DNA from 4 places in the Neobacillus sp. PS2-9 genome. Region 1 is predicted to be linked to each of the others. Evidence: riboswitches for the same ligand, from Rfam matches in the RefSeq annotation. Region 1 holds a riboswitch; each other region holds the start of a gene.
The links. Region 1 has a riboswitch for lysine ahead of RCG25_RS07110 (aspartate kinase). Riboswitches for the same ligand answer to the same signal wherever they lie in the genome.
Positions count from the first base shown of each region.

Region 2: linked by a shared signal. The riboswitch ahead of dapA (4-hydroxy-tetrahydrodipicolinate synthase) and the one ahead of RCG25_RS07110 (aspartate kinase) in region 1 are both predicted to bind lysine.
Region 3: linked by a shared signal. The riboswitch ahead of RCG25_RS03750 (ABC transporter substrate-binding protein) and the one ahead of RCG25_RS07110 (aspartate kinase) in region 1 are both predicted to bind lysine.
Region 4: linked by a shared signal. The riboswitch ahead of RCG25_RS10785 (amino acid permease) and the one ahead of RCG25_RS07110 (aspartate kinase) in region 1 are both predicted to bind lysine.

Region 1 is NZ_CP133269.1:1,441,905-1,450,099, forward strand. Features, by position in the region: gene RCG25_RS07080 (fatty acid metabolism transcriptional regulator FadR) at 1-496, shown strand, start outside; gene RCG25_RS07085 (enoyl-CoA hydratase) at 518-1,291, shown strand; gene RCG25_RS07090 (electron transfer flavoprotein subunit beta/FixA family protein) at 1,401-2,174, shown strand; gene RCG25_RS07095 (electron transfer flavoprotein subunit alpha/FixB family protein) at 2,214-3,191, shown strand; gene trxA (thioredoxin) at 3,537-3,851, shown strand; gene uvrC (excinuclease ABC subunit UvrC) at 3,988-5,760, shown strand; lysine riboswitch at 5,831-6,008, shown strand; gene RCG25_RS07110 (aspartate kinase) at 6,124-7,338, shown strand; gene RCG25_RS07115 (YslB family protein) at 7,387-7,845, opposite strand.
Region 2 is NZ_CP133269.1:2,286,941-2,295,135, forward strand. Features, by position in the region: gene RCG25_RS11500 (glucose-1-phosphate adenylyltransferase) at 1-91, shown strand, start outside; gene RCG25_RS11505 (S1 domain-containing RNA-binding protein) at 167-610, opposite strand; gene dapA (4-hydroxy-tetrahydrodipicolinate synthase) at 722-1,612, opposite strand; lysine riboswitch at 1,734-1,913, opposite strand; gene RCG25_RS11515 (GNAT family N-acetyltransferase) at 2,096-2,566, shown strand; gene RCG25_RS11520 (ring-cleaving dioxygenase) at 2,633-3,616, opposite strand; gene RCG25_RS11525 (hypothetical protein) at 3,854-3,988, shown strand; gene RCG25_RS11530 (hypothetical protein) at 4,024-4,170, shown strand; gene RCG25_RS11535 (LLM class flavin-dependent oxidoreductase) at 4,336-5,337, shown strand; gene RCG25_RS11540 (GntP family permease) at 5,396-6,742, opposite strand; gene gntK (gluconokinase) at 6,922-8,195, opposite strand, start outside.
Region 3 is NZ_CP133269.1:732,231-740,425, forward strand. Features, by position in the region: gene RCG25_RS03720 (DUF3231 family protein) at 48-1,037, shown strand; gene RCG25_RS03725 (sigma-70 family RNA polymerase sigma factor) at 1,170-1,667, shown strand; gene RCG25_RS03730 (anti-sigma factor) at 1,660-2,685, shown strand; gene RCG25_RS03735 (hypothetical protein) at 2,670-2,978, shown strand; gene RCG25_RS03740 (DUF6241 domain-containing protein) at 3,012-3,575, opposite strand; gene RCG25_RS03745 (M20/M25/M40 family metallo-hydrolase) at 3,675-5,327, opposite strand; lysine riboswitch at 5,521-5,703, shown strand; gene RCG25_RS03750 (ABC transporter substrate-binding protein) at 5,785-6,582, shown strand; gene RCG25_RS03755 (amino acid ABC transporter permease) at 6,635-7,318, shown strand; gene RCG25_RS03760 (amino acid ABC transporter ATP-binding protein) at 7,315-8,037, shown strand; gene RCG25_RS03765 (hypothetical protein) at 8,189-8,195, shown strand, end outside.
Region 4 is NZ_CP133269.1:2,148,196-2,156,390, forward strand. Features, by position in the region: one part of gene RCG25_RS10770 (IS3 family transposase) at 1-645, opposite strand, end outside; one part of gene RCG25_RS10770 (IS3 family transposase) at 645-1,032, opposite strand; gene RCG25_RS10775 (hypothetical protein) at 1,190-1,357, opposite strand; gene RCG25_RS10780 (helix-turn-helix domain-containing protein) at 1,521-1,739, shown strand; gene RCG25_RS10785 (amino acid permease) at 1,800-3,281, opposite strand; lysine riboswitch at 3,390-3,580, opposite strand; gene RCG25_RS10790 (YitT family protein) at 3,804-4,619, shown strand; gene RCG25_RS10795 (PH domain-containing protein) at 4,666-5,280, opposite strand; gene RCG25_RS10800 (MFS transporter) at 5,536-6,765, shown strand; gene RCG25_RS10805 (DMT family transporter) at 6,882-7,850, shown strand; gene RCG25_RS10810 (DUF421 domain-containing protein) at 7,914-8,195, opposite strand, start outside.

The DNA of each region.
Region 1 (8,195 bases):
GAAAATTGCGAAACAGGCTGGGGTAGCAGATGGCACCATTTATCTGTACTTTAAGAACAAAGAAGACATCCTAATCTCTCTCTTTGAAGAAAAAATGGGAAATTTCATTGAAAAAATAGATAACATGATTGCAGGAAAAGGGACGGCGGCAGAGAAATTATTAAAGATGATAGAAGCTCATTTCAGTATGCTCTATGAGGATCATCACTTAGCAATTGTCACGCAGCTAGAGCTCCGTCAATCCAATAAGGAATTGAGACTCCGCATCAACAACGTTCTAAAAGGATATTTAAAGGTAATTGATAAGGTGCTAATTGAAGGCAAAGAAACCGGTGAGTTTTCAAATGACCTTGATATTCGCCTTGCCCGACAAATGATTTTTGGAACGATTGATGAAACGGCAACATCATGGGTAATGAATGAAGAAAAGTATGATTTACTTGCATTGGCATCACCAGTTCATCGGCTTTTAATCAATGGAATTGGAGGCCGGTAAAGTTTAGAGGAGGAGAAATTATTGGAATACTTAAAGTGGTCTAATCAAAATCGTATTGCTACCATTACGATTCAACGTCCTCCGGCAAACGCCCTTTCATCAGGTTTATTAAGGGAACTGTCGGCGGTACTTGACGAAATTGAACCGAACCGTGATATACGTGTTATTGTTATTCATGGTGAAGGACGCTTTTTTTCAGCAGGTGCCGATATTAAGGAATTTACGACAGTTACTTCTTCAGAAGGCTTTGCTAACCTTGGGAAGTTTGGACAAGATTTATTTGATCGCATGGAGAAATTTCCTAAACCTATTATCGCAGCTATTCATGGGGCCGCTCTTGGCGGTGGATTAGAGCTTGCAATGGCATGCCATATCCGCCTTGTCAGTGAGAATGCAAAGCTTGGCTTACCTGAATTACAGCTTGGTCTAATTCCAGGATTTGCAGGGACACAGCGTCTTCCTAAATATGTAGGTGTGGCAAGGGCAGCTGAAATGCTGTTCACTTCTGAGCCTATTACAGGCGTAGAGGCAGTCCAATATGGGCTGGCTAATCATGCGTACCCAGAAAGCGAAGTATTAGAGCAAGCCTACATACTTGCAGAAAAAATTGCTAAGAAAAGTCCTGGCTCCATCAGTGCAACGATTCAATTATTGAATTTTGCCAAGACGGAAGAATTTTATGAAGGTTCACAGAAAGAAGCAGAGCTGTTTGGTCAAGTTTTTGTTTCTAATGATGCAAAAGAAGGGATCCAAGCCTTTCTTGAAAAAAGAGAGCCACATTTTAAAGGTGAATAAAGCTTCTTAAGTTTTGCTTAAGAAGTTTTTATAAAAAAATTTTTTTCTATAAAATTTTCTCAATCTTTAGAACTGAAAAAATGTTTGAATTTTCTTAGGAGGCGAAACCATGAACATTTATGTATTAATGAAAAGAACCTTTGATACAGAGGAAAAGATTACGATTTCAGGCGGCAAAATCAATGAAGACGGTGCAGAATTTATTATCAATCCATACGACGAATATGCGATTGAAGAAGCGATTCAAGTCCGTGATGCAAAGGGTGGAGAAGTGAATGTTATTTCTGTAGGGAATGAAGAAACAGAAAAACAATTGCGTACAGCCCTTGCAATGGGTGCAGATAAAGCTGTTCTAATTAATACTGAAGATGATGTGGAAAACGGTGACCAATTTACAACTGCTAAAATCCTTGCCGAATATCTAAAGGATAAAGAAGTTGATTTAATTATTGGTGGAAATGTGGCTATTGACGGTGGAACAGGACAAGTAGGACCAAGAGTAGCCGAACTCCTCAATATTCCGTATGTAACTACCATTACGAAACTCGAAATTGATGGAACAAATGTGACTGTTACTCGTGACGTTGAAGGTGATTCAGAAGTCATTGAAACAAGCCTTCCACTTTTAGTTACAGCACAACAAGGGCTTAATGAGCCGCGCTATCCATCTTTACCTGGAATTATGAAAGCGAAGAAAAAGCCGCTTGAGGAATTAGAATTAGATGATCTTGATCTTGAAGAAGAGGATGTAGAAGCAAAAACTAAAACAATTGAAATTTATTTGCCGCCTAAAAAAGAGGCTGGAAAGGTCTTAGCTGGCGATTTAAATGATCAGGTTAAAGAACTTGTTCAACTTCTTCATACTGAAGCAAAAGTAATCTAATCGTAACTTCATAAAAATTGTTTTCAGGAGGTAAATGAAATGACTAGAAAAGTATTGGTATTAGGAGAAGTTCGTGACGGATCATTACGTAATGTATCTTTCGAAGCTGTTGCAGCAGCAAAAACAGTTGCAGAGGGCGGAGAAGTTGTTGGTGTATTAGTGGGCGAATCTGTAAGCGCTTTAGGTGCGGAGTTAGTTCAATACGGGGCTGACCGTGTAGTGGTAGTTGAGCATGAGAATTTAAAACAATATTCTTCTGATGGTTATGCTCAAGCCTTATTAGCTGTCATTGATCAAGAGAAGCCTGAAGGATTAGTGTTTGGTCATACTGCATTAGGAAAAGACCTTTCACCAAGGATTGCTGGTAAGCTCTCATCGGGTCTAATCTCCGATGCAACAGCAGTAGAGACAGCGGGTGGAAACATTGTATTTACTAGACCAATTTATTCTGGTAAAGCATTTGAAAAGAAAATTGTAACAGACGGCGTAATTTTTGCTACCGTACGTCCGAACAATATTGCCCCATTAGCAAAAGATGAAAGCAGAAGCGGTGAGGTTTCCTCACTATCTGTGGAAATTAAAGACCTTCGTGCAATTATTAAAGAAGTAGTAAGAAAAGCAAGTGAAGGTGTGGATCTAAGTGAGGCTAAAGTAGTTATTTCTGGCGGCCGTGGTGTGAAAAGTGCAGAAGGATTCAAACCGCTAAAAGAACTTGCTGACGTACTAGGAGGAGCAGTTGGTGCTTCTCGAGGTGCATGTGATGCCGACTATTGTGATTATTCCTTACAAATTGGGCAAACAGGAAAGGTTGTAACTCCCGATCTATACATTGCCTGCGGTATTTCAGGTGCAATCCAGCATTTAGCCGGTATGTCTAACTCGAAAGTGATTGTTGCCATTAACAAGGATCCAGAAGCCAACATTTTCAAAGTGGCAGATTACGGAATCGTTGGTGACCTTTTCGAGGTTGTACCTTTACTAACAGAAGAGTTTAAAAAACTTAAAGTTCACTCATAATAATAAAGTGGAGAGCGAGCGGTCAAAATCCGCTCGCTTTTATCATTATGCTGTGTTAAAGAACATTGTTGATTTTTACACTCTGTTGATTGGAGCGGAAGGAGCGAAGACTCCTGTGGGAGTATGGTTCAGGGGAGACCCCGCAGGCGCTAGCGCCGAGGAGGCTCGCCGAAACACCCACGGAAAGCGAAGCTCCTGGAGCGGAAATCAACTGACTTGGTACAAAGAGAGAATACTTAATGCTTTATGGGGTATATTAGTTGCGAAACATATTATTAGCTTGATATTCCAAACGATGGTATACTTTCGGTAGTAATTCAGTATTCAATAGGAGGTCAATATATAATGGCTATTTCACATTTAACAGATCAAAATTTCTCATCAGAAACAGGTTCAGGTACTGTACTTGTTGATTTCTGGGCACCTTGGTGTGGACCTTGTAAAATGATCGCTCCAGTTCTTGAAGAACTTGATGCAGAAATGGGAGACAAAGTAAAAATCACTAAATTAGATGTAGATGATAACCCACAAACAGCAGCTAATTTTGGCGTTATGAGCATCCCAACCTTATTAGTTTTAAAAAATGGTGAAGTTGTAGATAAAGTAGTCGGCTTCCAACCTAAAGATGCTTTAGCAAGTGTGTTACAAAAGCACGTATAAACCTATAGAAATTAAAACCTTAGCTGGACACGTTCTGGCTAAGGTTTTTTTGTTGATTACAAAACCTCCCACTTTCCTTTATCAACAGATGTGTTAAAATTTTATGGATAGCATAAAAGAAAGAGGAGTGGCCGGAGTGAATGAAAATATTAAACAAAAATTAACCCTGCTGCCTGACCAGCCTGGCTGCTACTTAATGAAAGACCGTCAGGGGACAATTATTTATGTAGGGAAGGCAAAAATATTAAAGAACCGCGTTCGTTCTTATTTTACCGGCTCACACGACGGAAAGACGTTAAGACTTGTTAATGAAATAGAAGACTTTGAGTACATTGTGACCTCATCCAATATAGAAGCTTTGATACTTGAACTAAATCTCATCAAAAAATATGATCCAAAATACAATATCATGCTGAAGGATGACAAAAGCTATCCGTTTATTAAGCTGACAGCAGAGAGACATCCCAAGCTGATTATCACAAGAAAAGTAAAAAAAGATAAAGGCAAATACTTTGGTCCTTACCCTAACGTTGGAGCAGCAAATGAAACAAAGAAACTACTAGACCGTATTTATCCGTTGCGAAAATGTGCGACTCTCCCTGACCGAGTATGTTTATATTACCATTTAGGCCAGTGTCTCGCCCCATGTGTAAACGAAGTTCCTGAGGAACAGTATAAGCAAATGACGGATGAAATTACTCGATTTTTAAATGGCGGATATAAGGAAATAAAAAAAGAACTAACCGAAAAAATGACGGCAGCAGCAGAAGAATTGGATTTTGAAAGAGCAAAAGAGTTCCGTGATAAAATCGTCCACATTGAAACCATCATGGAAAAGCAAAAAATTACCATGACGGATTTCACGGACCGGGATGTGTTTGGTTATGCTGTTGACAAAGGCTGGATGTGTGTACAGGTCTTTTTTGTCCGTCAAGGAAAGCTGATTGAGCGGGATGTTTCCATGTTTCCCATCTACAATGAGCCAGAGGAAGAAATCCTTACGTTTTTAGGACAATTTTATCAAAAAGCCAATCACTTTAAGCCAAAGGAAATCCTGATCCAAGATGAAATTGATTTGAATATGACTGCACAGCTCTTAGAAGTGAAGGTTCTTCAACCGAAAAAGGGACAAAAGAAGGAGCTTGTTAACCTTGCAATCAAAAATGCAAAAATTGCCCTAAATGAAAAGTTTTCATTAATTGAGAAGGATGAAGAACGAACTATTAAGGCAGTAGAAAACCTCGGAAAGCTTCTTGGAATTTATACACCCCATCGGATTGAGTCTTTCGATAACTCTAATATACAAGGGACAGATCCTGTTTCAGCGATGGTTGTGTTTACGGATGGGAAAGCGAATAAGAGAGAATATCGCAAGTATAAAATCAAGTCTGTAAAGGGACCGGATGATTATGAATCGATGAGGGAAGTAACTAGAAGAAGATACTCGAGAGCCTTAAAAGAAAATCTTCCTCTACCGGACCTTATTATTATTGATGGTGGAAAAGGACATGTAGAAACGGTAAGGGATGTTTTAGAAAATGAATTAGGATTAGATATCCCACTATCGGGTCTTGTAAAGGATGAAAAACACCGTACATCGCAATTGTTATACGGCAATCCGTTAGAAATTGTTCCACTTGAACGGAACAGCCAGGAGTTTTATTTACTGCAACGTATTCAAGATGAGGTTCACCGCTTTGCCATTACCTTTCACCGCCAAATACGTGGAAAGAGCGCCTTTCAATCATTGTTGGATGATATCCCGGGGATTGGGGAGAAACGCAAAAAACTATTGCTTAAACAGTTTGGTTCTGTAAAAAAAATGAAGGAAGCCAGTCTGGAGGAATTTACCGACATGGGTATTCCATCAAATGTGGCAGAAGAGTTAATGAAAAAACTTCAAGAATAGTTATTGTCAGAATAAATTGACCATGCTATAATTAGTGAAAATTTAAATTACTATCACTTTATAGTACTAAAGTGAAGGTAGAGGTGCGAGCTTCAAGAGTAATGATTCTGAGAAGGATGAGCTTCAAGGAAGAATCATGAAAGGGGATGTTCGCCGAAGTAAAGAAAGTCTCATTTCTTTCTTTGCTGGTCCTGTATTGAATAAATGCCGGATTGTCAAGACGCAGGTCTTGGAGAGCTATCTTACGTTATTTGTACAGGAATTTATTTTTCGTGTTCAAAAAGCAATGAGATGCCTCTCATTGCTTTTTTATTTATGTTTTGTAGCAAAATAGGTAGAGCATAACTGAAAGAAGGGGAAATGATGGGCTTAGTTGTACAAAAATTCGGGGGAACCTCCGTTGGCAGTGTAGAAAGAATTTTAAATGTAGCAGCCTGTGTAAAAGATGAAACAGAGAGAGGCAATAACGTTGTTGTCGTTGTTTCTGCTATGGGAAAATCCACGGACAAGCTTGTTGGTCTAGCGAAGGAAATTTCCAATCAACCTAATAAACGGGAAATGGATATGCTCCTTTCGACAGGCGAGCAGGTAACCATTGCCTTATTATCTATGGCTTTAAATCAACAAGGTCTACCAGCGGTTTCCTATACAGGCTGGCAAGCGGGAATTGTAACAGAACCTGTCCATGGAAACGCACGAATTTCAACGATCAAGACAGAATCCATTAAAAACCAACTTACAGAAGGCAAGGTTGTTATTGTAGCAGGATTCCAAGGAATAACTGAAGATGGGGAAATCACCACTCTTGGTCGAGGGGGTTCTGATACGACAGCGGTTGCATTAGCAGCGGCGTTAAAAGCAGATAAATGTGATATTTACACGGATGTAACAGGTGTATTTACAACAGATCCAAGATATGTGAAAGAGGCCCGTAAGTTATTATCCGTTTCCTATGACGAAATGCTGGAGCTTGCCAATCTCGGTGCAGGTGTACTGCATCCAAGAGCGGTAGAATTTGCTAAAAATTATCAAGTAAGACTTGAAGTCCGTTCAAGCATGGAGAAAATCGAAGGAACAGTCATTGAGGGGGAAGCAACAATGGAACAAAATTTAGTTGTACGTGGTGTCGCGTTTGAAGATGATATTACAAAGGTTACCGTTTTGGGGTTAACCAATTCCTTAACCAGCCTATCAACGATTTTTACTACTCTTGCTCAAAATCACATTAACGTTGATATTATTATTCAAAGCACAACAGAAGGAGGAACGGCTAATTTATCTTTCTCCATACATACCGATGATTTGTTAGAGACATTAAAGGTATTAGAAGACAATAAAGCTGTACTTGGCTATGAACAACTTGATGCAGAGAATAAACTGGCAAAGGTTTCTATTGTGGGTTCAGGCATGATTTCTAATCCGGGTGTGGCTGCGAAAATGTTTGAAGTTCTTGCTTCAAATGGCATCCAAATCAAAATGGTCAGCACCTCTGAAATTAAAGTGTCTGCTGTGTTAGAAGAGAAGAATATGTTAAAAGCAGTTGAACTCCTCCACCGTGCATTTGAGCTTGGAAATTAACAAAGAAGAGGCTGACTCGTTGGAATGTGAGTCAGCCTCTTTCCGATATTAAATTAGATCTTTCCGATCCCATTTAACAGTAAATTGGACTTTGTTTGCTTTTTTTACAGGGTGTTCAAACGCTTCTGCAATCACTTCTTTTTGTAGTTCAATTTGTTGGGCAAGGAAGCCGGCTTCGAGTTGGAAGAAGTGTTCTGCTTTTGATTTTACACGAGAAACAATGAGTGGGCTTACTAGTTCGAATTCGATTTCATTTTTCGTCTCTTTTATTATTTCAAGCTGTCCCCAAGAAGCATTAGTAAAAAATTCAACTAATGTTTCGTGGTCAGGTAATGGGAACTTTCGTGCAAGACGTTTTCCTGCCCAGTATAAGATTTCAGGAGTGTCTTTGCCTAGGATTTCTGGCAAAAGGTATTCCCTAATGATTTCATACCCAAACATTGAAATGGTTCTTGGTTCTGGCTCTTCATTATCAAAATGTTGATTAACGGCTGTACTTTCTTTCACAAGCTTCCCCTCTTTCTATCATTCTATTATATACAATTTGATTTATTTTTCAGTACTGAATTGCTGAAAATGTGAATAAATCCTTTTGTGAATGATATATTATTTTGGAATATCTTATCTTATTTATCATCATAATTATCTTATCCGTTTAAGGGGAAATACCAACCGTAAGATGTTGGTAATTAAATGTAATAATATGGGTTGTGTGGGTGGCTGAAGCAGCTTTTTTTCTAGAAAAGGTACTATCCTATTATAATATCAATATATTTTAAAAATTTTATTTTTTGATAAAGTTTGTGTATCCGTTTTCTTGACGCTCTATGTCGATGGGAGTAAAATGGACATGTCAC
Region 2 (8,195 bases), 850 kb from region 1:
GTATATAATGGTAGTAGGTAATCAGGTTACCGTTGACCCGGCAATTGAAGAGGTTCAATTTAAAAATAGTGTTAAATCAGTTTTATCGTAGGGAATATGCAAAGAAGAGGTTGCCCCTTTAGGATCAACCTCTTTTTCTATATGAACAATTCTTTAAACGTAGATGTTATCCGCGTCTTCCGCCTCGACCACCGCGTTTTGTTTCTGTGTTGCGCTTAAGAGAAGATAAATTTTCCTCGCTAGACTTCAAGAACTTAGCCACTTTATCTTCAAATGTTTCTTTAGGTTTAAAATTCCCTTTTGGACGGAAGTCTTTAGAACGGTTATCAGATCTTCCCTGCCGTGCAGGGCGTTGTGAATAAGATGATGTTTCAGGTTTTTCTATCGCTTTTTTAATGGATAGGGCAGTTTTACCATCCTTTTCACTAATTACTTTAACTTCAACCATGTCGCCTACTTTTAGATGGTCATTAATATCTTTTACATAGCTTTCTGCAACCTCGCTAATATGCACTAGACCTGTTGTACCTCCAGGTAATTCGACGAATGCTCCAAAATTAGTGATTCCTGTTACTTTTCCTTGGACTTTGCTGCCTACTTCAACTGACATGAAATCTTTTTCCCCTCAATAGTGTTAAAACTACTTAATTATAACAAATTCTCAAGGGAAATAGAATCAATCGAAGAGGTTTTTCTAACTTTTTTTGACTTTTCTTCTCTACTAACAGTGTACCTTTAGTAAATTGATTGGGAGGCTATTTTGTAATGTCTGTTGTTCTCCATCCGTTAATGGGACAAGTGGTAAACGGACACCACCCACAGGAACACCAATCATTTTTAATGCTGCTTTTACCGGTGTTGGACTTGGTGCAGCAAACAATGCTTTTATAATTGGAAGGAGGTTACGATGTGCTGCTGCGGCTTCCTTTAGATTGCCATTTTTAAAGTTATTGATCATTGTCTGCATTTCATTTCCAATGATATGGGATGCAACAGAGACCACTCCTGTTCCACCAATCGCTAAAACAGGTAAAGTCAATCCATCGTCTCCACTATAAAGTGTAAAGTCACTAGGAGTTTGGCTAATAATGTCGGACATGGCATCAAGGTTCCCACTAGCTTCTTTGACAGCAACAATATTAGTAATCTTGGATAAACGGACGATTGTTTCGACAGTCATATTAATCACACTTCGTCCTGGGATATTATATAGCATGACTGGGAGTGATGTAGATTCGGCGATTGCTTTAAAGTGTTGATATAATCCTTCTTGAGATGGTTTATTGTAGTAAGGAGCAACCAGCATAATTCCGTCTACTCCAGCATCTTCAGCTTGCTTTGTTAAGTTAATAGAGGCTCTTGTATTATTGGATCCTGTTCCAGCTATGACAGGAACTCTGCTATCAACCACATCTACTACAAATTTAAATAGGTCCACTTTTTCTTCAGTTGTTAATGTGGGAGATTCACCTGTAGTTCCGGCAATTACCAATCCATCAGAACCATTCGCAATTAAATAGTTAATAAGTTCTTTTGTTGCAAAATAATTAATTTCCCCATGCTGATCAAACGGCGTAACCATCGCGGTTAAAACTTGGCCAAAATTCATCATTCTCACCCTTTATATAGTTTTTTAGAATTATAACGGAGAAGGCACCTTAATAGTCAACGCAAAAAAGCAGCAACGAGGGTTCGCTGCTGCACTAGAAACATGATTAAATAATTGTTCCCATGCGTGAGATAGCCCTCCATATAGTTTCCTATATGACAGTTCTGTATTTATTCAATAGCAGAACCAGCTTCAAGATTTATGAGATTCTTTCCGCTTCGGCAAATTCCCCTTTTCACAATGGTCATTGGATCTCATTCTCCTCGAATTGTGTACTCATGGTTTTTGCGCCTCTATCCTCACTTCAAATGGTATTGAAGTAAGAAATATTTAATTGACTGTTACTATAACAGAATTTCTATTATTATACAAGGAATTTGGAAGAAAAAAGAAAAGAAGCCAAGGCGGGAAGTGTCATAATTCCATATTTATCTATAAATATAATATTATAGTGAAAAGAATTAAAATAAAGAGGTGGTTTTGATAGTGCAACTAATTTCTCACAAAATGAATAAACAATATGCTAAAGAAGTATTAGGTTGGAAATATAACCATCCATATAATTTTTATAATAATGAATTAACTAATGAAACCCTGCAAGAACTATTGAATGGCAGTTATTATGCTGTAGTTAACGCTGAAAAAAATTTAATAGGTTTTTTTTGTGTCGGAGAGTCTGCCCAGGTTCCGACAGGCCAGCAGTTTGGAGCATATGTTGATGGTTTTATTGATTTTGGACTTGGAATGCATCCCGAAGAAACAGGAAAAGGGGATGGCTATGAATACTGTACATTTATCCTTAACTTGATTGAAGAAAAATATAAGAACTTTCCTATCCGCTTAACTGTGGCCAATTTTAATAAGAGGGCCATTCATCTTTACGAAAAAATGGGATTTGTTAAGAGTAATGAATTTAATTCAAATAATTGTTCTTTTTCAACAATGATTAAAGGATGAGACTTTGAATATAAAAAAGAAGCTTGAGGATGGTTTGAATCTCAAGCTTCCTTTGGTGATTGAGTGTTAATTATATTCTTTAACTAATTCTTTTGTGCTTCTAACTGTATCAATTGGACGAACCATTTTTTCAATTTGGCCACGTTTTGTTTCTAAGAATGGGGGCAAAGATAGTTTTTCTCCGAGGGTTTCGTATGGCTCATCTCCCATAAATCCAGGACCATCTGTAGCGAATTCAAATAAGATTTGAGGTGCTACTCTTACATATAATGACCCAAAAAAGTACCGGTCGACAAAACCGGAGGTACCAAAACCGAAGCCTTCAATCCGAGTCATCCATTCTTCTAAAACCGTACGATCCTCCACACGAAATGCTGCATGATGGACAGTACCAAAGCCTTGTTGGGATGGGGGCAGTACTGCATTGTATTCCACAACTACTTGGGCACCGTTACCGCCTTCTCCTACTTCAAATAAATGAAAAGCTTCCTCTTGTGCAATTTCTTTAAACAAAAGAACTCTTTCCATCATTTCTTTAAAGTAATCGAAATTGGCTACACGAACAAAGATAGGTCCCAATCCAGTGATGGCGTATTCTAAAGGGATTGGCCCCTTTTGCCAAGGAGTGCCACTGGCAACTCCTTTATTTGTTTCATCGGAAATTAATTGGTATTGTTGGTCATCGAAATCTACAAAGGATAAGGTTTTCTTACCAAAAAACTCCTTTATTCCTGAGTGCTTCACATTTAAACGATTAAATCGTTCCGCCCAATACTCTATCGCTGCATCATTAGGTACCCGGAAGGAGGTTTTTGATATCTCATTCGTCCCGTGCACTCCTTTTGGAATACCTGGGAAATCAAAGAATGTCATATCAGTACCTGGGCTGCCCTTATCATCAGCAAAAAATAAATGGTAGGTTTGAATATCATCTTGATTGACTGTTTTCTTTACTAAGCGCATTCCTAAAACATAGGTGAAAAAGTCATAATTCTTTTCTGCACTACTTGTAATAGCTGTTACATGGTGAATGCCTTTTAATCCGTTCAAATTAAACCCTCCAATTATTTCATTTTGGGTATGTCTATATTATGCCAAGTTGTATTGATATAACTACTGAATTGATGGAAATACCTAGAAAGAATAAATTACCTTTAATTAATATATCTAGAATTCGAGATAAATATATCATGTTCTCTCTATGTTGTCAATAAAGAGAAAACCTCTAATAAAGGAATGAACATGTTGATTCCGTTTAATAATAAATATCAAAAAGGAGGGAGCCACATGGACGGAAAGTATAATACAAACGATGATGCAACTGTCGAATTAAAAAAAGCACTAAATAAAAGTACACCAAGAAAAAATCCAAATATGAGTGAAGCAGAAATGAAAATGAAGTTTCAAGGAAAGAAGAGTTAGAGGACTAGAAACGAAAATAATATGAGGTGATAGAAATGTCTGGTAAACATCCAATAGAGTATACGGGGAAAGTCTTGGATCAAAGAAATGACCTTACTGGGCCTGATGATGGTAAAGGCGCGTACCCCGAACGGCCAAAACATGTAGCTATACATCAGCAAAGTAGCAACAAAGGTAAATAGTCTTTAGAAAAAATATTTTGTAACGTAACTTTTAATAATTCAAGGAAAAATGTAAGAGGGGGGATGACCTCCTCTTTTTCATGGATAGTAAGCATTTAAGTTTGTTTACTGTGCTCCAATTGATAGTATAGTAATATATTTTCAAAATGAAAGGACAAATTTAATATGGCATCAATTCAAATACCAGTTTCTGTTCTAAATTTAGCTCCGATTCGGGAGGGTCAAACATCGAAAGAAGCGATTAATTCAATGGTGGACCTTGCCCAAGCAGTAGAGAAGATGGGGTATAAACGCTATTGGATTGCAGAACATCATAATACTCCCACCCTTGTTAGCTCAGCTACATCTATTCTAATCAAGCATACATTAGAACATACCAATACCATACGTGTGGGGTCTGGTGGGATTATGCTTCCTAACCATGCACCTTTAGTGGTTGCTGAACAATTCGGCACCATGGAGACAATATACCCAGGACGAGTGGATTTGGGGCTTGGGCGTGCTCCTGGTACAGATATGATGACGGCTAATGCATTAAGACGCTCTAAAAACGACTCAGTTTATACCTTTCCAGATGATGTTAAGGCACTGCTAACGTTCTTTGGTCCAGAGGATCAACAAAGCTATGTGAAAGCCAATCCTGGTGTGGGGACAAATATTCCACTCTATATTCTTGGTTCTTCCACAGATTCAGCTTATTTAGCAGCAAGTTTAGGGCTTCCGTATGTTTTTGCTTCTCACTTTGCACCTAGATACATGGAAGAAGCAATTAAAATATATCGCAGCCGTTTCCAGCCTTCAGCGTATTTGGATAAACCATATATGATGGTTTGTTTAAATGTTATTGCCGCAGAGAGTGATGATGAAGCCGAATGGTTGTCTACAACCATGCAGCAATTCTTCCTAAATGTAGTTCGTGGTTCTAGGAATCCATTACAACCGCCAGTGGATAATATGGATCAGATTTGGAATCCAATGGAAAAAGAAATGGCTACCTCTATGTCCAGTGTTACACTATTAGGAAGCAAAGAGACCATCCATCATCAGTTGACTTCATTCCAAAATTACTATGAAGTAGATGAAATCATGGCTGTATCCTATATCTATGATCCTGAAAAACAAAAACGATCTTATGAAATCTTGAAAGAAGTAGTAGACGGAAAATAAATAAAGAGGGGACAGTCCCTCACCACTTTAAAGCGGTGGGGGACTGTCCCCGAAATTGTTATACGATTAAGCTTAGTATTAGAATAAATCCTAGTCCAGCTACCGAAATAATCGTCTCAAGTAATGTCCAAGTGGCAAATGTTTCTTTCATACTTAAACCAAAATACTCTTTAAACATCCAGAAACCAGCGTCGTTCACGTGTGAAGCGATAAGGCTTCCAGCACCAGTTGCAAGAACAACTAAAGCTAGGTTTACATCGGTTTGACCAAGCATTGGAATAACTAACCCAGCTGTGGTTAAGGCTGCCACTGTAGCAGAACCTAATGAAATACGTAAGATTGCTGCAATAATCCAAGCCAGTAGAATCGGTGAAATATTAGTTCCTTTAAATAATTCAGCTACATAGTCACCTACATGACCATTAATTAATACTTGTTTGAAAGCACCGCCGCCCCCAATGATTAAGAGCATCATGCCAATGTGTGAAATCGCCTCTGTACAAGAATCCATTACGTTTTTAATCGGTATCTTTCTCGCTAATCCCATTGTGTAAATAGCTACTAATAAAGAGATCACCATGGCAGGAGATGCACCGCCAACAAAACGGATAATGGCTAGTAAACTATTATCTGCAAATCCCATTGTTTTTTGAAGTAACGTAATAATAGTAGCAATCGACATTAAAATAACAGGAAGCATTGCGGTAAATACACTGATACCAAATCCAGGTGTGTCTTCAAGTTTAAATGTTTTTAGTTCACCTAAAGAGGCGATATCACCCGTTTTTGTAAATGATGCAGGAACTAATTTCTTAGCAAGTTTTGTAAACAAAGGTCCAGCGATAATGACTGTTGGAACTGCAATTATGAAACCGTAAAGTAATACTTGGCCAAGATCGGCACCAAATTCACCCGCAATGGTAGTTGGTCCTGGATGCGGCGGTAAAAATCCGTGTGTGACAGATAAAGCTGCTCCCATTGGAATACCAAGGTATAGAATAGAAACTTTCAATTGTTTAGAAATGGCAAATACGATTGGAATCAATAAAACTAATCCTACTTCAAAGAATAAAGCAATACCGATAATGAATGAAGCAGCCACTACAGCCCACTGAATATTCTTTTCACCAAATTTATTAACGAGAGTCATCGCAATTCGCTGGGCGCCTCCTGAATCGGCTATTAATTTACCCAACATGGCTCCAAGTCCGAAGATTAATGCTATATGTCCGAGTGTTCCACCTAAGCCTGCTTCAATTGTTGCGATGATTTCATCTAATTTCATTCCAAGTGCGATGGCCACACCGAATGAGACCACGATAAGTGAAACGAAAGTGTTTAATTTTAAACCCATAATTAATACGAGTAAAGCTAATATCCCTATTGCTACAATAACCAATGGCATTGTCATTTCCCCCTATGATGTTTTATATTTATAGATTCCGCTTTAGCGGTGGTAGCACCAAAAATGAAAATTTCTTAAAGTTATCCTCATCTGAATATTCTTTGGTAAGCGCTGTCAAATATGTGAAATATGTTAACCATCAGCGGGAATTTAGAGATAAATCCCCGCTTAGGCCCGTATTACTTTATTAAGCTTCTTTGATAATTGGCAATCCTCGTATAGTCCTCTTCTAATGCTCTAGACAAGTTAATAAAGATAGGTACCAGTTGTCGATATTCTTTCGCAGCCTCTTCTTTAGGTGCATGTTTGTGGGTACTGCCAATCATTTCAGAAACTACTTCAAATGAATCAATTTTTCCTGTTGCATAAAGCCCTAAAATACAAGCACCCAAACAGGAACTTTCATAACTCTCTGGTACGACAACTTCCAAATCAAAGATATCAGACATCATTTGTCTCCAAACATCCGATCTGGCAAAGCCACCAGTTGCTTGGATTCGTGTAACTGGACCTTCCATACATTCAATTAGTGCTAAGAATACAGTATATAAATTGAAAATAACGCCCTCGAGGGCTGCGCGAATCATATGTTCTTTCTTATGCGACAGGGTTAGCCCGAAAAATGAACCGCGTACATCAGGATTCCATAATGGTGCTCGTTCACCTGCAAGGAAGGGATGGAAGAGTAATCCATCTGCTCCAGGTCTTACGCGTTCAGCAATTTTGGTTAATACATCATATGGATCAATACCAAGTCTTTTCGCTGTTTCAACTTCAGATGCAGCAAATTCATCTCTAATCCAGCGAAGTACCATCCCACCATTATTAACAGGACCGCCAATGACCCAGTGTTTGTCTGTTAATGCGTAGCAAAAAATACGGCCTTTTTCATCTGTCTGCGGTTGATCAATAATGGTTCGAATAGCACCGCTTGTCCCAATGGTCACAGCAATCTCGCCTTTTCCAATCGCATTTACCCCAAGGTTAGAAAGTACACCATCACTTGCACCTATTACAAAAGGAGTCTGTGGGTCAATTCCCATTTGTTTAGCTAATTCAGGATTACAATTTGTAAAAATCTCTGTTGTGGGCACAAGCGTTGATAACTGATCCCGTGTAATACCAGCAATCATTAAAGCTTCCTCGTCCCAATCTAGTTTTTTGAGATTCATCATACCCATGGCAGAAGCGAGAGAATAGTCAACTACATATTGGTCGAAGTACTTTTTAAAAATATATTCCTTAATTCCAATATACTTTTTAGCCTGGGTAGCAATTTCAGGTCGGTCATTCACTATCCATGTGATTTTACTTAATGGTGACATAGGATGAATCGGTGTTCCGGTTCGTTTGTAAACTTCATGCCCGTTCAATTCATCTTTAATTTTATGCGCCCATGCTTCACTTCGATTATCTGCCCAGGTAATGCATGGTGTAAGTGGCTCATCATTTT
Region 3 (8,195 bases), 710 kb from region 1:
CATGGTTCAAACTAACAAAAAGTACGTTTAACTGAGGAGAGATTCACATGCCTGAAATGCCAGCTTTAGCGTCATCCGAGATCGGAACGTTATGGATGACCTATCAACAAAAGACGATGATTAAACATATGTTAGAGTACTATATAGAAAAAGCAGATGATCCAGAGGCCAAAAAAATTATGTCTAACTTACATGAAGAAATCAGTCCTTATATAGAGCAGATGATTCAACTTTTTAAAAGTGAAGGAATCCCTACTCCGATAGGATTTACTGACCAAGATATCAATAAAGAAGTCCCAAAGCTCTATGATAATGGTTTTGATATCATGTTTGTCCGAATGATTAAAGAAATCAGTATGGCAATGCACACCTTAAATATCACAATGTCCTATCGCGATGATATGATTCAACTCTATAAGAACCTCACAAGTATGACACAAAAGTATTATCATCAATGTACTAAATACTTACTAGAAAAAGGGTTAGTTCCCCGTTCGCCGTATGTTTCAACCACTAAGGAAGTGGAGTTTGTCAAAGATACCAACTATCTAGGTGGATTTAACCTGTTTAGTGGGAAACGCTCTCTCAACACGGTGGAGCTGGCAAACATTTATCATGCCATCGAATCCAATGTGACGGGGATGCAAATGATTTACGGATTTGCCCAATGTGCGAAAAAAAAGGATGTTCGTAAATTTTTCACAAAGGGTGGAGAGATGGCAGCAGCCATCATTAAAGAGATGAGTGAGGTCCTATTAGAAAATAATATTCCCGTTCCAGCTACTGCTGGTGGGAATATCACTACTTCAACCCTTGCTCCTTTCTCAGATAAAATCATGATGTACTGCGTCAGCCTGTTCTGCAGCTTTTCTTTAGGCGGTAACTCTGTAGGAACGGCATTTAGCTTACGAAATGACCTGCCGGCGAAGCTGTCAATCTTCATGAAGGATATTTTTGAATATGCGCATGAAGGCGCAAAAATCATGATTAAACATGGCTGGATGGAGGAACCGCCGCAAACGGTAAAACCGAAATAAATAGTTATTGTCTGAATGAACGGAGAAGTGTGAATGCACTTCTCTTTTTTTGTGAAAAAAATTAAATATTTTTGTTAAAAATGCAACTTTTTGGTAAGTTAAAACGTGGATTAGGTGAAAGGGGGATGGTTCGTGCAGCTTGAAGATGTATTTAAAGAGAATCTAAATGATTTGTATCGATATCTCTATTCCCTTTCTAAAGACCACTTTGTAGCAGAAGACCTCGTTCAAGAAGCTTTTTATAGAGCCTATGTGTCTCTAGAAGATTATGAAATTAGAAATATTAGAGCTTGGCTATTTAAGGTGGCCTATCATGCATTTATTGATTTTCAGAGGAAGAATAAACGGGTCATTATAGATTATGAAATGGCTAAACAAGTTGATGTTAATCAGGCCACACCAGAGAAGGAAATACTAGAAAAGGAATCATTAAATCTATTGTTAAGGGATATTAATAGCCTGCAAGAGAATGAAAAGCACACCATACTCCTATGTGATCTTCATGATCTTCCATACCAGGAAGCTGCAGATATTCTTGATTTAAAGTTAAACACGTTAAAAAGCCACTTATTTAGAGGTAGAAAAAAGTTGATAGACAAAGTGAAAGGAAGGGAACGGACAGATGAGTGATAAGATAAATCCAAACGATGATGAACTCTATCAAAATTTCATTAAAAATACGAAACAGGAATATAAGACGAGTCATATTCTTACTGAAGAAGCCCAACGAACCATTGTTAACGTGGGGAAGAATCATGCACGATTAACGAATATTTTCATAAGTCTTGCCGTCCTGTTACTGATCATCCCAGTTATGACACTCATCACCTATTTTTATTACGCAATCGGGGGAAGGGCTGACAAGCTTATTGAGGTTGCTTCAAATACGATCTACGTAACGGAGCCTAATATCAATCTGGAAAAAATAAAAATTGAGGACGACATTGGGTTATTTTCCATGCATCTCCTGTTTGATGTGAATAAACGGATAGGAAAAGAGGATTATAAAGCTGGAGACTATGATATTTACTTCACTTTAGATCAACCTAATTTTCCTAAAAAGACGACCCTTTTAGAACGGCCGCTACCTGAAATTCCAAGTGTTGAAACAGAAAGATTGCTTCATCCAGACGCTAACATTCCGTTTGATACGGGGGGAGAATGGAGTATATTAAAGGGGCTTCCAGATGGCACGGTTGCCGAAGTGTATGTGTCGTTATCCACATTGCATAAGCCTGATGAGATTAAGCAAATCTTGCCAAAGGAAACAGAGGTGCGCTGGTTAGCTGTGGATACCGGGCTTGAAGCAAAACAGGTAGATAAAGAAGGCGTACCAATCACTGCAATCGGCTATCCTGCTCAAATTGATTCAACCATTTGGTCGCCTTTCAACGGCAGAGAACAAACAAATGAAGAAGTGTTCATGGATATTCTTACACAACTTTCAAAAAATGAAGAAGTGGCAACAAAAGTAGCTAGGGCCAAATCGCTTGAGTTAAAGGAACGAATGGCTTATCTAAAGAAAAATGGTATTCAAGTATATGGGGCTGTTGTGACCGGACCAACGTCTGAACTTAGAAAATTAGAGCAGATGAAAGAGGTACGGGCTGTAAAGGTAGGGGAGGTAAAGCTATGGAACTGGAAATAAAGAAGAAGTCCACACTCAGCAAATTGATTGGGCTGGCTGGCATTCTTTCGTTCGTATGGGGGCTATTTTCACTTGCGATTCTTAATGCAGCCTTATTATTAAAAACAGAAACCTTTCCTGATTTTTTTTTAATAAAGAATCCAATGTTTGGCATTATTCTTGGTGTAATCGGACTATTTACGAGAAGGCGACCAAGGCTATATGCGTGGTGGGGATTGGGGATCAACGTATTTATTCTCCTTTTTACCTTTCTCATGTTTATGCTTGCCTGGACGATCAATGCGAAACCATAATTCACTATAGGATCAAAAAAGAAGTAAGCTCCGCTACGGCTGGGAGCTTACTTCTTTTGCGATGTCATCACCAAAATTATTCAAGATGAAGGTTTCTTCTTCTGCTTTGCTTAAGATTCCGTGGGCTTGCCCAACGGTACCGCCTTGATATTGCCAGAAATAGTTGTGGTCGTCATCGACTGCGGAAAAATTCCCCGCCTTCCATTTTTCAAGAATGGCCAGCAATTGGTCTTTTCGGTCGAAGTCACTGTTGCTCACAATCTCGTACACGCGATTAATGGTATCCTGCATCATAGGGATGGCTCCCCATTTTTCGTTAGCCTTCACTTTTTGATGCGTCATTTTGTGCATCACTTCAATGACCTTATATTCGGAGCTGGTATTATCAATGCCGATATCGTACTGAACACCGCCAATTTTATCTGTTTGTTTGCTTTCCTCATCTTCAGGAGAAGTAGAACTATCCACAGCTTCCGTCTCTACTTTCTCTAGTTTGTTTCCTGACACGGCCTCGCTGTTGATCAATTTATAGGCTCCATAAAATCCACCCAGTAAAACAGCCAAAACAATGGCCGCAAAAATCAAAATTTTCTTCACAACCATCCCCCTTTTTATGCCTGTTTTTCACTCAATTTCCTTTTATTTTTCATGGTTCTTATAAAAAAAGCTTGTAGAAGGGTCTACAAGCTTTGGAGATTATTTGTTTAAAAGTTTCTGAATTACAAGGTTGGTTAGGTTTGGAACGACTTGGAGTGAGTAGGTCATTTCCATCCGCTCCAGCTTTTTATGTGCATCTAAGCCGTATGGACCGATGTTGATGACTGGTACATTGATGTCGCGGATGTCTTGGTAGTCAACAAAGAGCTTCGTGCCCCAGCCAGGGTTGTTGTTGGTTTCCGCCTTTATGCCTGATTCATCATCACTCAGCGCGACAAAGCTCATATCCGAGATATACGGGAAGAAATTCCGCGTCACAATCGGATGTGGATAGTGTGGCTGCATTTCTTCCACCGCTTCATCCAACGCCTGGATCAAGCTCATTTCATCCTCTGTTTTTCCTGTCAATTCAATTCTTGGTGAATATAAGGACGAGTAAAATAGAATGATCGCCGGGCTCTTATCCTTCATCCAATTCCACGCTTCCTCCACCACTCTCGCAGCAAACATGCGCGTATCTAATTCCGGATTATTGACTAGCTTTTCCTTAAATTCATTCATATGTGCGGTGAATGTTTCACCATTCTCAGCCACCAATAATTGCTCCATTTCCTCGTACGTCATGACTTTCGATTTCCAAGGGTGCTGGACATAGGGTTCGCCACTCAATGTACTGTATTGTTTATATCTTTCTTCAAAAGAAGTCAGGGCATTGGTAAAAGCGATATCTGCCTGTTCTCTTAATTTTTCAAGGACATCCTTTGGAGACCAAGAGTGAATAAAGAAATTGTAGTAAACATAAGCAGACAGAGCCGTTTGAACCGTATAGGACGGCTTCAAATCCGTTTGTTTTAACGAAACAGGCGGCACGGTCGTCTCGCCAAACGCTTCGTTGCATAGCTCTGGATTGTAATTGATTTGTCGAGTTAGCTCGGCTGCGATAAAGTTCGGATCGAGTCCTTCAAAGGCAGAGCCTACATGTGTTTCTGCTCCTGTAATGAAAAAGGATGGCAGCAATTTTCCTACTGTGCCTTTATAGATATAGCGATTGTCATCGCCTTCATAGCGCGGCGCCACGAAATCGGCATTAATGGCAGCGGAATAGGCAAAACCATGTTCCTGTTTCCAGCGTTTTAAAGTTTTTAAGGCAGAAAGAACACCGTGTGAGCTGTCTTCCTCGTCACACTCTGCTAAAAGAACCAGGTTTCCGTCTAATTCTTCTGGGTGTTCCGAGTAATATTTTAAGAGATAGAGATGACTAGCGACTCCGCTTTTCATATCAAGGACGCCACGGCCAAACATCCAATCTCCCGACTGTAAATGTTTTTGTGCAGAAGCGGGCAGATTCTCTTTTTTCAGGGATTCCATTAGCTCCTCGGGATAGCAGGCCTGGTCTTTCAAGTGAGTAAAATCATCAATTCCGACTGTATCCGTATGACCCATTAGGATGACGGTTCGATTGCTCGTACCCTTTGTTCCTTTGACAAACGCCAGCACATTATAACGCTCTTGATTGTCATTGTGGGTCTGTTCTAAAACAAGCTGGCCTGGATTTTCTGAAAAATAGGGCCATGAGGAAATCATTGCATATAAAGCCTGGGCAATGGCTTTTTCGCCATAAGTATTTACAACACTTTCAATGTTTACGAGCTGTTTCGTGAATGCCAGTACATCTTCTCGACATTGCAACATATGCCTAACCTTCTTTTCTAGTAATTTGGAAATTTCCTATTTTAGAAAAATGTATCTCAAGAAAGAAAACCCGTCAAGGGTTTTCATTTGGATGTAAATTCCATTAAAAATATTATTGCATTTGTTAGAATACTTTTATATACTAAAAAAAGTTTCGTCAAACTAAATATGAAAATCCTCATCTTTAAGCATTAGATGGGGTAGAGGTCGCGATTTATATCAGTATCCTATGGGAGATTCAGTGAAATCTATGAAAATAGGAAAAAGGATCAATCGCCGAAGCTTCTGAAATCACTTTTTTCAGAAAGCTGGGTCTGCACTCGAATAGGGGCAGAACTGTCACAGTTCCTTGGAATTGTGGAGAACTATCTTCACCAATGCTGATCGATGAGGGTGTGTAGAACACCGTCATATGCCATTGTGACGGTGTTTTTTTATTAACTAGGGAGGTATATTTATGAAAAAAATTGCAATTTTATTAGCTGCAGCGATGATGTTACTTCTATCTGCTTGCGGCACGGAGAAGGCTGATGGGGAAAAGGCAGCGAAAGCAAGCAGTGGTAAGCATGAATTAGTGAAAAAAGGTGCCTTAACGTTCTCTATGACTGGACAATATCCGCCATTAAACTTTAAGAAAGACGGAAAATTAACTGGATTTGACGTTGAAATCGGAACAGAAATTGCGAAAAGAATTGGACTCGAAGCCAATCCTGTAACAAACCCATGGGAAACGATTATTCAAGGGTTAAAGGCAAAGAAATACGATGCGATTATCGGTAGTATGACGGCAACACCTGAGCGTGATAAGCAGGTTGACTTCACGAATCCATACTATCTATCTGGTGCACAGATTTTTGTAGCGGAAGGCAACACAGATATTCAGTCAAAGGAAGACCTAAAGGGTAAGACAATCGGAGTTATTCAAGCGAGCACATGGAAGGACATGGCCGAAGATCTATCTGACCAAGTGAAAGGCTATCCAACAGACGTCAACGCTCTTCAAGACTTGGCACTTGGTCGTTTGGATGCTGTTATCACTGACAAAATTGTTGGGGTAAGTGCAAAAAATGAAAAAGGTCTAAAAATTAAAGCAATCGGCGGATTGTTGAACGAAGACCGTGTGAGTGTAGCGGTTGCTGAAGGAAACAAAGAACTCGCTGACAAAATTAACGAAGCAATCCAATCAATGATTGACGATGGTACGTACGAAAAAATCAGTATGAAATGGTTCAACACCAACGTAATGGAAAAGTAAGAAATTGTGTCGAAGGGGGACTGTCCCCCTTCAAAAAAAGGAGGTAAGCCTCGTGGTTTTTTTAGATAATATTATTAGTATTTTTAGTGAGCATGGAATTGCTTTTTTGAAAGCTTCTTGGATGACGATCTCAATTACAGCGATCTCTCTATTATTTGCGATGGTGATCGGCATTATTTTTGCCGCCTTTAAGATCTCGACTAGTAAACTATTAAATCGCATTGCTGACATCTATATTGGGATTATTCGCGGAACCCCGCTGATTGTTCAAATCATGTTCTTATATTATGGACTTGCCAACATCGTGAACTTGGATAGCTTCACGGCAGGGGCATTGGCATTGGGTGTTCACACGGGCGCGTATATCGCAGAAATTTTCAGAGGAGCGGTTCAATCGATTGACCGCGGTCAGATGGAAGCGGCCAGGTCGCTTGGAATGAACTATTCACTTGCGATGAGAAGAATTATTTTCCCACAGGCTTTCAAAAGATCAATTCCGGCCCTTGCCAATCAGTTTATTATTGGCTTAAAGGATTCTTCACTAGTTGCCTATATTGCGGTAACAGACCTTTACAACACGGCCCTTAGTGTACAAGGGGAAAACTATATGCCGTTTGAAACGTATTTTGTCGTAGGAATCTATTACTTAATTATCGTTCTAATTTTCACATGGGTAGCTAACCTGATTGAAAAGAAACTCGATGTGAGTAAACCGAAGGAGGTACGTGTCGCATGATTCAAGTTCGTAATCTATCAAAATCCTTTGGTAAGCTTGACGTGTTAAAGAATATTGACTTGGAGATTCATGAACAAGAAGTCGTCGTCCTGATTGGTGCCAGCGGTTCTGGTAAAAGTACGTTGCTTCGCTGTTTGAACTTTTTAGAGGTGGCAGAGCAGGGAGAGGTTACGATTGATTCTGAGAAAATTGATCTCACCAAAACGAACTTGAATAAAGTGAGAGAAAAGGTAGGAATGGTGTTTCAGCACTTCAATCTTTTCCCGCATAAAACGGTGTTAGAAAATATTATCGAAGCCCCCATTTTTGTTAGAAAAGAAACGAAAGAAGCTGCAAGCACAAAAGCGATGAACCTTTTGAAAAAAGTAGGCCTTGCTGATAAAGCAAACTACTATCCGGAGCAGCTGTCTGGTGGGCAAAAGCAGCGGGTGGCGATTGCAAGAGCGTTGGCGATGGAACCGAAAGTTATGCTGTTTGATGAGCCAACGTCGGCATTGGATCCTGAGCTAGTAGGGGAAGTGCTTCAGGTTATGAAGGATTTGGCCCGAGAAGGGATGACGATGGTGATCGTGACCCATGAAATGGGCTTTGCAAGAGAAGTGGCTGACCGTGTGATCATGTTGGCGGACGGCAATATAATAGAAGAAGGACATCCAAATGAGATCTTCGTGAACCCTCAGCATGAGCGGACACAGCGGTTTTTGAATCAAATCTTATAGAATCCCTTTTAAAAATGACGTGTGAATTGCCACACGTCATTTTTCCATTTATTAAAGTAAAAGGGTGCATTTCTTCAAGAAGGAGAAATGTACTTTAGTATTGAAGTAATGTTGTAGGTTGGTTCAACAAGATAAAAGAGGGAGTTGAAAAATGAAAT
Region 4 (8,195 bases), 710 kb from region 1:
TCGCTTTTTTAAAGTGTTTATTCTTCTTTAGTTTTTTAAGAGTGTCTGTGGCTAAATCAATGGTCATACGTTCTGAAATATTATAGGCTAATAGTTCACCTGTGGAACCATCTTTTATGGCTGATAAATAAGCTTTCCGACCTTCACCGTAAAATAAGTAAGTGATATCTGTTAGAAGAACTTTATAAGGGATTTCCTGTTTAAATTCCCGATTTAAAAGGTTTGGTACGACTCTATGTTCTTGTGTGGCTTTCATCATCCGTCTATAGGGATTTGCCTTTCTAATAGGGCAAATAATACCGTATTTCTTCATGATTCTTCTAATCCGTTTTAAATTGTATTTAACATTAAATTGACCCGCCAAAGTCATTTTAATTTGACGTGCCCCTTTCTTACGGCGTTTAAAATGAAAGGCTTTTAGGATGATCTCCTTCACTTTCTCATCTTCCGCTTCTTTTTCTTTTCTTATTTTTTGTGACCGTTCAGAGAAATAATTATAATAACCAGACCGTGAAACACCAGCCACGTTACATAAATAGCTCACCATATTCTTCAACTTATATTTCTGTATAACTGAACGGATAAGGATAAACTTTTGATCAGTGGGTAAGGTTATAGGTTCCTTTTCAGCCCCCTTTCTGCAAATCGTATCTTTTTTAATAGTTCATTTTCTGCCTTTAATAAATTATTTTGAGCTTCTAATCTCGCAAATTTCTCTTCTAGTGTTAGCTCCCTTTCACCAAGTCTCCCTGAATTTTCACCTCTGGTATCGCGTAGACCGGCTACTCCGTTTTCTCTATAGGAGGCGCGCCATCTCTTACCAGCAGCTCTAACACGATCCATTCCTAAAACATCAATATCGAATCCACATTGTTCAAATATCTCTCTAGGTAGCTTTCCACCTGCATTTTCTTCAATGAAAAGATGCTTAAACTCATCTGTATAGGTTATTCCCTTTGATCTAACTGATTTAACATAAGGGTTATTAGAAAGAATCTTAACCTCTTTCTCTGTAAATAATCTCTTACTCATCTGCATTCCCCAATCCCATTTTTCTTAAGTATACAAAAAAGTACCCGATAGAGGACTTTTTTAAGTGTCTACTCTATCGGGTACATTTTATTCAGTGAATTGGTCTTTTTTGTGTTTTTTCACATTGTTGGGGCTGATCAAGGCGCTTGCGCTTTTCTTACTGTAATTCTTCTTCAAAATAAAATGTACCTGGGTGCTCTTTAACGGTATAGGAATATCTCTTCATATTTTTTACATATTGCCATTTTAAGATTGTGACATTTTCACCAGTTTCTTTAATGTTTACAGTTTGGCCGCTACTATATCGGTTGTTTGAATTCTTCATTTAATTACACCCCTTCTATATTACAACTTAAGTATAACACAAATTAATTTATTCTATTTGTCCTTCATTTAGGTTATACTATAAAGTTAAAAATTGGAAACACTGCCTTTTCCTTTCATTTTTAATGCTACTATGATATGATGGTTAAAAGTGAGGTGTCATTTTGACAAATTATAAAGCAAAAAAGAGTAACCTCAAGGCCTTATTATCAAAAAACGGCATGGACTTGGTTGGTTTGGAAAAGAATACTAATATACCTAGAAGTCAACTCAATGACTATTTATCCAAGAAGGTAATGAGTTTAAATTCTGCAATGACCATTTCCAAAGAATTGAATTGCAAGATTGAAGATTTATATGTATGGACTGCTGAAGAAGCATAATCTTAAAGAAAAAAACAGACTCATGTGAGTCTGTTTTTTTTTTTAGCTTTTTCAACAATTTTAGTTAGATAAATCACATTTATCCAAAGGAATTACTTTAGTTTTCTTTGTTAATTTGTATCCCAACCATAAGATAAGGAAAAGCGGTAAACCAATATAAGAAACCAACACACCATTCCAATCGATAGTGCTTCCAATAAAGGCTGAATAGTTTTGTCCTAAAACAACGAATCCGCAGACAGCAAAAGCGAAAATAGGACCGAAAGGGAAGAATTTTGATTTATATGGTAATAAACTTAAATCCTTTCCTTGCGCTATAAAGGCTTTTCTGAATCGATAGTGACAGATTGCAATTCCCAGCCAAGCAATAAAGCCGGACATACCTGAAGCATTTAATAACCAGACATAAACCGTGCCATCTCCGAAGAAAGAGGCAAGAAAGGCCAAAGTACCTACTAAAGTTGTTGCAAATAGAGCATTGACAGGTACACCATTTTTATTTAGTTTCCCTAGAAACTTGGGAGCTTTTCCTTCACGTGCTAAGTCCCAGAGCATTCGGGTAGAAGCGTACATACCAGAATTACCAGCAGATAAAACTGCTGTTAAGATAACCGCGTTCATTACTGAAGCAGCAAAAGCAATTCCAGCCTTTTGAAAGACAAGCGTAAAGGGACTAACCGTAACATCACCATTTGCTAAATTTTCATTTGTAAAAGGAATTAGAAGTCCGATTACTAAAATAGCTAGTACATAAAATAAAAGAATTCGCCAAAATACTTGTTTCACTGCTCGTGGAATAGCTTTCCTTGGATCTTCCGTCTCACCAGCAGCAACACCTAAAAGCTCTGTTCCTTGGAAGGAAAATCCAGCTGCCATAAAAATTCCTAGCATTGCCATAAAACCGCCATGGAAAGGAGCATCACCAACTGTGAAATTTTTGAAGCCGATTGCCTCATCTCCCATGATACCGAAAATCATTAGTGTACCAATTATGATAAAGACAATAACCGTTACTACCTTTATTAAGGAAAACCAGTATTCTGCTTCACCAAATCCTTTAACAGAAAGATAATTTAATAGGAACATAATGACTAAAAAGATTCCACTCCAAATGAAGGATGGTGTTTGTGGGAACCAAAATTTCATGATCATCGTAACAGCTGCTAACTCGGCTGCAATGGTAATTGCCCAGTTATACCAGTAATTCCAACCTAGTGCAAAACCTAAGGAAGGATCGACGAATTTAGTTGCATACGTACTAAAGCTTCCAGCAACGGGCATATAGGCTCCCATCTCTGCTAACCCCTGCATCAAAAAGTAAACCATTAGACCAATAATAATATAGGAGAGAATAGCTCCGCCTGGTCCTGCAGAATGTATGGCCCCGCCACTGGCAAGGAATAAACCTGTACCAATTGTTCCTCCAAGAGAAATCATGGTAAGGTGACGAGATTTAAGGCTTCGTCTTAACTCTGAGGGTTCTTTTTTAGGTGATAAATCACCATTATATTCATTTTCTTTTAATACTTTTGCTGTTTGCATTATCTTTACTCCTTTTTTGTTTTCTTTCTTTTTTCGAGAAGGAGTTTGGAATAAAAAATGCCATCGAAGTAGAATCGATGGCATTATCAATACCCCGCATCATACCTTTCGAAAGATAGCTCAACACGAATGGCTGGTAGGTCCAATTCGTGACAGTTCTGTTCCTATTTGGAGACAGCCCCAGCATGCTTTGTCAGAGAGTAAAGCACACTTCGGCAGTTTTTCCTTTCAAACGGGGTCAAAAATGTCTCTGCATCTCATCCGCTTTACTAATAAAAACCGCGACCTCTACCTCATCGGTTTGATGAGGATTTAGCTTATGAAATTAATATATTTCTAAAGTATAAATAATATTGTACATTTGTCAATATGTTTTTCTTGAATAACTTTTTTACTCATTCAACCTAACAGTAATTAACAGATAATTAAATCTTTTGGAAAAAAACTATTAAATTTACTTTAAAAATGATAATCGGTATTATTTTTAAGTATAATGATGGCAGGTATTCGGAGGTATTTTCCATGCGGATTTTTGGGATTATTACGGGATCACTAATTGTTGTACTAGCATTTAACCTTTTTTTAATACCTCACGAAGTGTTAAGCAGTGGACTAAGTGGTATTTCCATGATAGTAGGTATGGTTACACCACTTAATACTGGGTTAGCAAATTTTCTTTTGAATTTTCCGTTACTGGTTATTGGGTACAAAATGTTAGGCAAAAAATTTATTATGAACTCGATCTTTTCAGTGCTCATCATATCAGTTGGGCTCTATGTGGTACCTGTCTACGAAATTGCAAATGATAAGATATTATCCTCCATTTTTGGCGGCGCTTTAACAGGTCTTGGGGTAGGCATTGTCTTCCGAAGTTCTGGATCTACAGGTGGCTTTGATATTATTGGAATGATTGTTTCGAGAAAAAAGGACTTTCCAATAGGTGCACTTCTATCAGGTATGAACGCAGTTGTTATTTTGATAAGTGGATTTCTGTTTAATTGGGATGCTGCTTTGAATACCTTAGTATCTATTTTTGTAACAGGTAAAGTAGTTGATGCCATCTATACTGACCATGCTAAGCTAACGATAATGATCATTACAGAAAAGGGTGAAGAGATGAGGTCACATCTGTTAACCAATCTGTATCGAGGGTTGACAATTATAGATGGTGTTGGCGGCTACTCCAATAATAAACGAAATGTATTAATAACAGTGATATCACGATATGAACTGAATGAGATTAAAAATCTCATTGTTGAAGTAGATCCTTCAGCATTCGTCAATATAACTGAAACGATAGAAGTAATGGGACTGTTTCATCGTCCTAGTCCCTCATAAGAAAAAAATGGGCCTGCACTATACTAATAGTGAGGCCCATTTTTTATCAATTATTAATGTATTTTTCAAATACAAAACCAAAATCTTTCACACAATACTGTTTTTTACTATCTTCTAACCATTGAAAAGCTGCTTGGTTTAGCATTTTAAATTGTACAACTAAATTGCTATCTGGACTTGTTATTCGACCTATAGTAGTAGAGGCAACATCAAGGCTTTGTTTGGCAAATTGAAGGCTAATTTCATTTTCATGAGATATTTCGGCAATTTTTATCAAAGCTTTATATAAATCTTTCACTTCTTCAATATGTTTTTTATGAATATCAATTGAGAAAGGCTGTGAGCCAATTTTAAACTTAATTTCAACATCAAGGTCTACAGTCCCAGCTGTTTCAAGTTTAACATCAGAAATCCGATTGGTTGCAAAGCTATATCGATGCAGCATACGCTTCTTGCTTGTAGCACTTGTACCATCAAGGTGAATTAGGGCGTTATTTGTAAAACAATATTCATCCGATTTTGATTTAATTAGAAAATAAATCTTCTCATTATCTTCGTGCATAACATAATCATCAGCATCAACCTTATCATAATTCTCTGGTTTAATAACAGAACCAACATCACTTAATCCTAAAATATCAGCAGCTACTTTTCCAAACATTCTCTCAACCTCACTTTTTAAGAATCTTGACATACATATGTACGAACGATGCGGCATAAAGTTTCACAACTATTTTTTAAAATTTCGAACTACAAAACACTTTATGATCATAATGGTCAGTGTATGAGTTAACAGTATTACGGATAATAAAGAAATTTGTTAAACTTAAAAATGAACCTAATGTGAATGGAGGTAGGCCAATGTAAGCACCTATACTTTTTTATAAATAATTTAATAAAAAGTGAGGGTGCTTTTATGTCCAATTTTGTTAGAAAAGAGACTTCTTTTCGGTTTCTTTGGTGTGGGCAAATATTTGCTAACCTAGGGGATATTTTGTATGTAGTTTGTTTAATTAAGTTAATTTTTGACGCGACTGGATCAGTTACCTATATCTCGCTTGTCCCATTTTTTAATACCATTTCTGCCTTAATTAGCGGGCTATTAGCCCCGTTAATAATAAATAAATTTAAGCTCACATCAATCTTGTCATATTCTCAAACCGGTAAGACGGTGCTTTTGCTTTTGTTATGTTTTGTTGGGGCCACTATGGGAGAAGAAAGGTTGTTTTGGATTTATCTTCTGATTTGCCTTATATCTTTTTTAGACGGGTGGGCGTCCCCAGCTCGGAACGCACTAATTCCTAGTCTAGTTGATGAGAGTAAACTGCTGAAAACTAATAGTTTACTCTCTATATCTGATCAATTAGTTCAGCTTATTGCCTGGCCGATTGGGAGTATTTTGTTGGTTTTATCTGGTTCGATAAATATACTTTGGTTAGCTTTCATACTGTTTCTTCTTTCAACTGTTTTTATGTGGCAGATTAAAGGTGGCTGGAAAGAATCACCCCAAGGAAACGAAGCGCATATGGATGTGTTAAAGGAAGGCTGGGCTATTATTTGGAGGTCGAGACTGCTTCGAATAATCAGTTTGATGAACATTCTCGAAACATTTGCTAACGGGGTATGGATTGCTGCTATCTTGTATGTATATGTATCGGAGGCATTAAATAAAGGGGAGAGCTGGTGGGGATTTATTAATGGCTCTTTCTTTGGAGGTATGCTCTTTGGGGGGCTAGTCATTTATCGTTTTTCTTCCCTGATTGAAAGGAATCTTGGAAAGACCATTTTCTATTCAACTTTCATTTTAATTGTGATAACCTTTTTATTCGGAACTACCTCTATCCCATGGTTTGCTCTATTTGTCTCTTTTTTATTCGGTTTTCCACAAATGGCACGTGATATTGCGGAAACAACCATTATCCAAAATAGCGCTCGGGAACATCTTTTAGCAAAGGTCTATTCAGCTCGAGGAACTTTAATATTTGCAGCATTCGGACTTTCATCCCTTGTAATGGGCTGGATTACTGAAAGATTCGGGGTGAGAGTAACATTTTTGGTGGCTACTATTTTTTTTATAGCTTCTTTTATTGTTGCATTTATTAATAAATCGGCCCTATTTGTTGAAATAAAAAAGAATAGAGGTTAACTTCAGTAAAAAAACGGAAATCGCTTGATGGTTTCCGTTTTTTATTGGAGAATACACTATATACTCTTTTAATACATAGATTATTTTATATTTTCAGAAAAGGAGGTATTAGAAAAGTGAGGCCTATCATTTTAGGAGTTTTTGCAGCTTTCTTTTTTGCATTTACATTTATATTAAACAGATCAATGGACTTGGCTGGAGGAAGCTGGATTTGGAGTGCATCACTCAGGTATTTTTTTATGGTACCCTTTCTTTTCTTGATTGTTCTTAGTAGGAAGAACCTTAGACCATTGCTTGTAGAGATGAAAAGTCGTCCAACTTCATGGATAATTTGGAGTACAGTGGGGTTCGGATTGTTCTATGGACCTATTTGTTTTTCAGCTGCCTATGCACCAGGTTGGTTAATCGCGGCTACTTGGCAAGTAACCATCATTTCTGGTTCACTACTTGCCCCGCTTTTTTATGAAACAATCCTAACTAAAAAGGGCCCTATAAAAATTAGAGGGAAAATTCCTTATAAAGGCTTACTCATGTCAATGATTATATTACTTGGAATCATTCTCATACAGCTTGAACAAGCTAATCATTTATCATTTCTTACAGTAAGCTTAGGTGTTGTTCCTGTGTTAATTGCATCGTTTGCCTACCCATTAGGAAATAGGAAAATGATGGAGGTATGTGGTGGTCGTCTAGATGTTTTTCAACGCGTGTTAGGAATGACAATAGCCAGTCTACCTTTATGGATTATCTTATCCATTTATGGAGTCATAGATGGTGGATTGCCAAGCATGGGGCAAACCATTCAGTCTGGGCTGGTTGCTATTACCTCTGGAGTCATTGCAACAATACTATTCTTTCAAGCAACAGACCTGGTGAGAGGGAATATGCAAAGGCTTGCCGCTGTTGAGGCTACACAATCTATGGAGGTTTTATTTGCACTTCTTGGAGAGGTGTACATACTAAATTCAGAACTTCCAACTAAGTTATCGTGGATTGGCATTCTGTTAGTCATGGGTGGAATGTTACTTCACAGCTATGTGTCACAAAGAAAAGAATTATCTAAAGACCAAACCGTTAGCGCATAAGTTAGGTATCTCATAAAAATCCTTATCAATTTGAATTGATAAGGATTTTTATACTTCCTGCTATTAACCGTTAAGATAAGGGGTGAGTTTATCAATTGTCGCTTGTAAGAGAGCTGCATTTTTTTTGTACATCGCTTTTGATTTTGTACAATTAGTTTCAAGTGAAAAGATTTCTAAATCAGCCTGTGCTTTTTTTAAGGTTGCCAGTAATAAAGGACGCTGGGCAGGTTCTGGCACTTGTATCTTATCATCATATAGATCAACCGTCAGTTCACCGTAGGAATCCACCTGACCAACAAAAACATTATCAAGAGTCACACCTAGTTTTTCTAACTCAGTATATAA